Regions from separate parts of the Arthrobacter sp. AOP36-C1-22 genome, predicted to be linked through region 1. Evidence: predicted binding sites of a transcription regulator. Region 1 holds the regulator's gene; the other holds the start of a gene.
What was found. The regulator Rex, encoded in region 1, represses fermentation and respiration genes when NADH is low (regulators of the CRP and FNR family bind a similar motif). The targets are predictions, from matches to a motif close to CTTGTGAANNNNTTCACAAG.
Positions count from the first base shown of each region.

Region 1 (3,581 bases):
CCCTCAAAATCCAGGCTGGTGACCGACGTGAGCGTGCATTGCCGCTTCCGGGGGTCATGCCACAGGTGCTTGTTTTCGGCGGCCAGGCGCGTCACCCAAATGGGTAGCTGGTGGCTGACCAGCACGGCTTGGGCTCCGGGGCCGCCGAGTGAAACGGCCCGGTCGCGGTGATCCTTCACCGCGGCCATCATGCGCTCGACCTGGACCCGGTAGGGCTCCCCCCAGGACGGACGCAACGGGTTGATGAGGTAGGGCCAGTGCCGCGGGTTGCGCAGCTGCCCCTTGACTCCGGAGAGTCCCTCGAAATGGTTTCCGCCTTCGATCAGTCGATCATCGGTGGCGATCTGCAGGCCCAGGGCCTTGGACGTCGGCTCGGCCGTTTCCTGGGCCCTGACCAGTGGCGAGGCCGCCAGATGCACGATTGACGCGCCGGCGTCGCGCTGGGCCACGAAGTACTCCGCGGCACGATCCGCCATGGTGCGGCCGAGATCGGAGAGGCGGAATCCGGGCAACCGGCCATAGAGCACCTTGTCCGGGTTGTGGACCTCCCCATGGCGGAGCAGGTGGACGGTGGCGACAGGCATGCATCTAGTGTCTCAAACCTTTGCGGCGTCGCCTAAAAGGAGGACGGTGATCCACTTCATGCATCCCTCGCGGGCGCATAGTGTCAGCCTTCGTGATGATGCCCCGACAGGGGTCGGGCGCATTAGTCTGGGAGCTGGGCCCACCGTACGCAACACCAATGGAGGACAGACGATGAGCACCCCCACCCCCGAGGACCCGCAGCAGGACCCGGATGCCACCAACGACGGCACCACTCCCCCGGTTCCCGGTCCCCCGCAGTTCGGACAACGCCTGCCCGAGACCGGGGCCGACGCCACCGGGTCCCCCCAATACGGCCAGAACCCTCCGGGCCAGCCGGGCCAGTACGGCCAGGGCACCCAGGGCCCCGGTTCCTCCGGGCAGCCGGGGGCGGGCCTGCCTCCGGGCTACGGCCAGCCCGGTCAGCCGAACCTGCCCCCGGTGGGACAGGGCCATGCGAATCCCGCCCCCTCCCCCTATGGCTACGGTTACGGCCAGCAGCCGGACGGTGGGGCAGCGGGCTTCGGGGGAACTCCCGGCACGCGGCCGGCACCCCCGAAACAGCTCAAGGCGGCATTCTGGTTGATCATTGGCGCCGGGATCATCACCCTGGTGCAGGCGCTGATCCTGATCTTCCTGCCGAACGCCATGGTCGTTGAGGCCATCCGCGAAGCCATCGCGCAGCAGGGTCCCGAGACCCAGCAGCAGCTCGACGACGCCGGGATCGACCTCGAATCGATGATCAGCGCCCTGAAGGTCGTCGTCCTGATCATGATGGTGGTCGTGGCCGGGGTCTACGCGCTGATCGCCAGCTTCATCCGCAAGGGCAGCAACGGGGCCCGCATCACCGGCACCGTCCTAGCGGCGATCTCCCTGTTCGGGTTGTTCACCCCGTCGGATCCGATCTCGCTCCTGGTGATCCTGCTCGGCGTGGCCGGCATCGTCCTGGCCTGGCTGACGCCCTCCTCGAACTACGTCAAGGCGATGGCCCAGCGTAAGCGGGGCGGCTTCCGCTAGCAGCCCTCAGTCCTGGTCTGCCGGGCGGCCCGCCCCGAAGCCTGCGTGGTAGGCCAGGATCTGCAGTTCCCGGGCCATGTCCACCCGGCGCATGTGGATGCCCTCGGGAACCTGGAGGATCACCGGGGCGAAACTGAGGATGTTGGTGATCCCGGCACCGACGACCCGGTCGCAGAGTTCCTGGGCCGCCGGTCCGGGGACGGCCAGCACGGCCATGTTCAACCCCAGTTCGGCCGTGGCCGCAGCCAGTTCACCCACCGGACGGACCGCCAGCCCGCCCACGGCATCGCCAATGACGGTTTCGGCGATGTCGAAGACCGCTTGGATGCTGAACCCGCCTTCACGGAAACCGGCATAGCCGGCCAAGGCGCGGCCCAGGTTGCCGGCACCGAGGATGCCGACCCGCCAATCCCGTTCCAACCCCAGGGTCTCGGAAATGGTCTCGGCCAACACCTCGATCCGATACCCGACGCCCCGGGTCCCGAAGGTCCCCAACAGCGAGAGGTCCTTGCGCAGGATCGCGGAATTCACTCCGGCGGCGGCGGCCAGGACCTCCGAGGAGATCGTCGGGCGACCGACCTCACGCATGGCCTCCAGGGCGCGCAGATAGCCGGTCATGCGACTCAGCGTCGCCTCGGGAAGTGCCTTTTCCATCGGATTCACGCACTGATCAACTTCTCGAGCCGATCCGCATCAATGACCCAGAAATCGCGTTGCACCCCATCCACCAACAGCACCGGCACCTCTTCGCCGAATTGCTGCATCAGGGCCGGATCGTCATCGATGAGGACCTCGTCCCACGCGACTCCATGCCGTGCCGTCACCGTCTGGACGGTGGCGCGGGCGGCCCCGCAGAGGTGGCATCCGGTCCGGCTCAAGAGCCTGACCCGGGGTGGTTGAAGCGAAGAATCCATACTCCAAACCTACCGTTACTCCCCCGCGGCCGGGCAGAAACGATCCTCCCCGTGACGCACGGCACCGCTCGCGTGGCCCGTCTCGGTGGATAGACTATCCAGATGCCAGAGCAGCCCCGAGCCGCCCATGTACCGGCAGCCCCACCATCCCCCGGGCATGCCGCCGCCTTCTTCGACGTCGACAACACCATGATGCGCGGGGCCAGTCTGTTCGCCGTGGCCCGGAAGATGTATAGCCGGGGGGCGTTCAGCCTGCGCCACGCCCTGTGGATGGGCGTGCAGCAGATCAGCTTCATGGTGCGCGGCGAGGACCTCGCGCAGGTCCACCGGATCAAGGACCAGGCGCTGGCCCTGGCCGCCGGCATCCTGGTCGATGACATGAGCGCCCTGGGCGACGAGATCTACGACGAATTCATTGCCAGCCGGATCTGGCCCGGGACCCGGGCGCTGGCCCAGGCGCATCTGGACGGAGGCCGGCCGGTGTGGCTGGTCACCGCCACCCCCTTGGAAGTGGCCGAGGTGATCGCCGACAAGCTCGGCCTTTCCGGTGCGCTGGGCACCGTGGTGGACCAACACGAGGGGGTCTATACGGGCCGGCTGGTCGGCGAGATCCTGCATGGCCCGGCCAAGGCCACCGCCGTGACCGAGCTGGCGGCCCGCGAAGGCCTGGATCTTTCGACCAGCTGGGCCTACAGCGATTCCTATAACGACGTGCCGCTGCTGACCGTCGTCGGACATCCGGTGGCCATCAACCCGGATGTACGCCTGCGCCGCCACGCCCTGGCCCACAACTGGCCCGTATATGACTTCCGCCGTGGACGGCATGCGGCAACGATCGGCATCCGGGCGGCCACCGTCTCGGGCGCCGTCTACGGGCTCTGGCGCGGCCTGCGGATGATGCGCCGACGCTTCCGCCCCTAGGAGCCGGGTGGGGCGGGCCCTGCCTCCGGCAAGGCCCGGACATGACGACGGCGGGGCCCCACCCGAAGGTGGAACCCCGCCGTCAAGCATCAGGGGCGGGATCCTGTCCCGCCGCGTGCTACTTCTTGTTGCGACGCTGGTGGCGCG
Region 1 covers NZ_JBQSWW010000001.1:263,281-266,861, forward strand. Annotated here, with positions in the region: gene ACT3S6_RS01365 (histidine phosphatase family protein) at 1-584, opposite strand, end outside; gene ACT3S6_RS01370 (hypothetical protein) at 757-1,599, shown strand; gene ACT3S6_RS01375 (redox-sensing transcriptional repressor Rex) at 1,606-2,253, opposite strand; gene ACT3S6_RS01380 (glutaredoxin family protein) at 2,259-2,513, opposite strand; gene ACT3S6_RS01385 (HAD family hydrolase) at 2,616-3,434, shown strand; gene ACT3S6_RS01390 (30S ribosomal protein bS22) at 3,553-3,581, opposite strand, start outside.

Region 2 (3,581 bases), on a different contig from region 1:
GTGGGTAACGCCCACTCGGGGAAACCCGCAGGCCAGTGCCACAGAAAACAGACCGCCCGCCGAGTGCGGGTCAGGGTGAAAAGGTGGTGTAAGAGACCACCAGCGCCCCAGGTGACTGGGGCGGCTCGGTAAACCCCACCCGGAGCAAGGCCAGACAGGCTGCGTATGAGGGCTGTTCGCCCCAGTAGTCGGGTAGGCCGCGTGAGGGCATCGGCAACGGTGCCCCTAGATGGATGATCGTCACCGGCAGCCGGGCAACCGCTGCCGGTACAGAACCCGGCGTACAGGCCATCCCGTCCACTCACCTTCCACTGCGGACCCGGTGTCACCTCCCGGTAGGGCTCACGGGGGTTGGAGTGGACCACGATCGGTTTCGTCATCCGGTTCCCAGTCATCCGGGTGGACCTGCGGCGGGTAATCCCCCGGCATGAGGCTCCGCTTCACCCGAGGTGGCCGGCCCCCGCTGGCCAGATCGGCGTTGAGGGTCTGCAGCGCCTGGGCGACGTCGACCTTGTTGATGGTGTCCTCCCCGGTGGTTGGCGAGGTTTAACCATAGTCGAACATACGTTCTACTGTGAGCGGTGGCGGTCCACCGCGAATTCGGTTACACGGACGACTTGCCGTCTGTCGGCGGGGTGGGGTCGGGCTCGTGGACTTCGATCTCTGCATCCAATGGCAGGGGAGGTGAAACCCATCCGCTGATGGTCAGCACCTGCCGATATTCGCTGCCGACCCAGATGGCCCTGAAGTAATCCAGCGTCCCGTTGATGGCCATCGTGTCGCAGAGGAAGACGATCCCCAGGTGTCGATGCTCGCGGGACAGGTCCCCAATCCTCATGTTTCCCCAGTCAGTAGCCGGTCGACGGCGGCGTGCCGAACCTCCAGCCAGTCTAGCGGCACCCGGTTCTGTTCCGGCCTGGATGACGGACCGGATGCGCGGATGACCAGGGGGTGCGGGATGCGTCGGGGCGGCAACCGGCCCCGCCCGAGGTGAAGGAGCGGGGCCGGTTGATGGGCACGGCCTGGGGGAGCCGTGCCGGCGGCGCAAGAGACGGGGCGCCGCCAATTCAAGTATAATCGAAGATGTCTTCGAATGCATGGTTTTGGGGCGGCGTGGCGCTGCGGCAGGTCATGTGAGTGAGTTCACCGGTATCAATGCGGTGATCGGGGGTCAACAACCTAGAATGGAGGTGGGCGCAGCCCCGGGGGCGAGGAATCTCAGACCCCAACCAACCGTATCTGCAATGGTGCTTTCGCGGTGCCAACCGGCTAGTGGATCCCGGCCGGCTGAATTGGAAGGACAAGAAGTGACCCAGCAGTCTGTCGCCGCCCAGAACGAATGGAGCGGCCGCGAGGAACTCGCCGAGGCCATGATTCCCCTGATCGGGCGTCTCTACCGCAAGAACAATGTGGTGACCTCCATCTACGGGCGCAAGCTCATCAACAAATCCCCGATCGACATCCTCAAGGCCCACCGGGTGGCCCGCCATATCGACGGCGTGGAACTCTCCCCATCCCAGACGTTGCCGCTGCTCCAGGGACTGGATGCCTTGGATCTCGGGGCGGTATCGGTGGATCTGGCCCGGCTGTCCCGCAAATTCAACGAGCAGGGCAACGACGCCGTGTTGGCCGACTTCCTAGTCGCCGAATTCGCCGAAAAGGCCGGTGGCGCGGGACGCACCGAAGCCGAATCACGCGATATCGTGCTCTACGGCTTCGGCCGCATCGGCCGCCTGCTGGCCCGCATCCTCATCGAGCGCGGTGGCTACGGCCTCCGGCTGCGCGCCATCGTGGTGCGCAAGAACGGTGAGAACGACCTGGTCAAGCGCGCCTCGCTGTTGCGCCGCGACTCGGTCCACGGACCCTTCGAAGGCTCGATCACCGTTGACGAGGAAAACAACACGATCCTGGCCAACGGAACGCTGATCCAGGTCATCTACTCCAACGACCCGACCGCCGTGGACTACACCGCCTACGGCATCAACAAGGCGATCGTCGTGGACAACACGGGCCGCTGGCGCGATCGTGAAGGACTGGGCCAGCACCTCAAGGCCAAGGGCGTGTCCCAGGTGCTGCTCACCGCCCCGGGCAAGGGCGATGTGAAGAACATCGTCCACGGCATCAACCACGGGGACATCGCCGCCGACGACACCGTCATCTCCGCCGCGTCCTGCACCACGAACGCGATCACCCCGGTGCTCAAGGCCATCAACGACGAGTACGGCGTGGCCCACGGCCACGTGGAAACCGTCCACTCGTTCACCAACGACCAGAATCTCACCGACAACTTCCACAAGGGCGACCGCCGTGGACGTTCGGCGGCATTGAACATGGTCATCGCCGAGACCGGAGCAGCGAAGGCCGTCGCCAAGGCCCTGCCCGAATTCGAGGGCAAGCTCACCGGAAACGCCATCCGGGTCCCCACCCCCGACGTCTCCATGGCCATCCTGAACCTGAACCTGGAAAAGGACACCACCAAGGAGGAACTGAACACGTTCCTGCGCCAGACCTCGCTGGGTGCCGAACTGCATAAGCAGATCGACTACATCGACTCCCCGGAGATCGTTTCCACCGATTTCGTCGGCTCGCGCCGGGCCGGCATCGTGGACGGGCTGGCGACCATCGCCAACGGCCGCAACGCCGTCGTCTACGTCTGGTACGACAACGAGTTCGGATACTCCTGCCAGGTGGTTCGCGTCATCGAGGAACTCGCCGGAACCCATCCGGCAGCCTTCCCGGCCGTCGACAGGACCGAAGACATCACGGTCGAGGCAACCGCCACCGTGTAGCAACCACCGGAGCCGACGACGGCGCCGGACAACCAGCCCAAGCCAGGGCAGGAAGCAGGACCACAGCATGGATCGTAGGATCGATAGCCGAGCACGCCGCGCACTGGGGGTCACCGCCGCCGGGTTCGCCCTGTTGCTGGCAGCCACCGGATGTTCCTCCACGGGCAGCTCCGACGACTCGTCGTCGGCGCCCGCCACCCAGGAATCCTCGGCGGCAGCCTCCAGCTCGGCGCCGGCGAGCAGCAGCGCTGCCTCCTCGGCCACCGAAACCGCGAGCCAGTCGAAGACCACCCAGACCAAGAAGTCCAAGAAGGCCGCCCCGGCCAAGGACAAGCTGGCCCTGGATACCGTGAAGAACAAGGAGCACAAGATTGCCGTGGTCTCCACCGGCAAGTCCGCTTCCGGCAATGATTCGCTGAACACCAAGCTGATCATCGCCGATCACGGCTGCTTCCACGCCGTCAATAAGCAGGGGCCCCCGACGCTGCTCGTGTTCCCCGAGGACACCACGCTGAACAGCAAGGGCAAGCCGACCGTGACGGTGGGAGGAACCTCCATCCGCGTCGGCCAGCAGGCCGAATTCACCGGCAAGAAGATCACCCTGAGCTCGGATCAGGCCTCGCAGGCCAAGCCGTGCTACGCCAAGGGCGACGTCTTCCAGGTCGCCTCGGCGAAGTAGCAGGACTCCTGCCCGGAAGAGCCGGTGCCCACCCCGATCCGTCGGGGTGGGCACCGGCTCTTTCATGTTTGTATCGTGGATCCGCTGAGTGCTAGTGGCCGAAGGGGTCCGGA
Region 2 covers NZ_JBQSWW010000003.1:124,095-127,675, reverse strand. Annotated here, with positions in the region: RNA gene rnpB (RNase P RNA component class A) at 1-300, shown strand, start outside; gene ACT3S6_RS03235 (hypothetical protein) at 605-838, opposite strand; gene ACT3S6_RS03230 (glyceraldehyde-3-phosphate dehydrogenase) at 1,308-2,789, shown strand; gene ACT3S6_RS03225 (hypothetical protein) at 2,857-3,468, shown strand; gene def (peptide deformylase) at 3,560-3,581, opposite strand, start outside.
Region 2: the regulator Rex is predicted to act here: its motif matches at 1,131-1,150, upstream of ACT3S6_RS03230 (glyceraldehyde-3-phosphate dehydrogenase).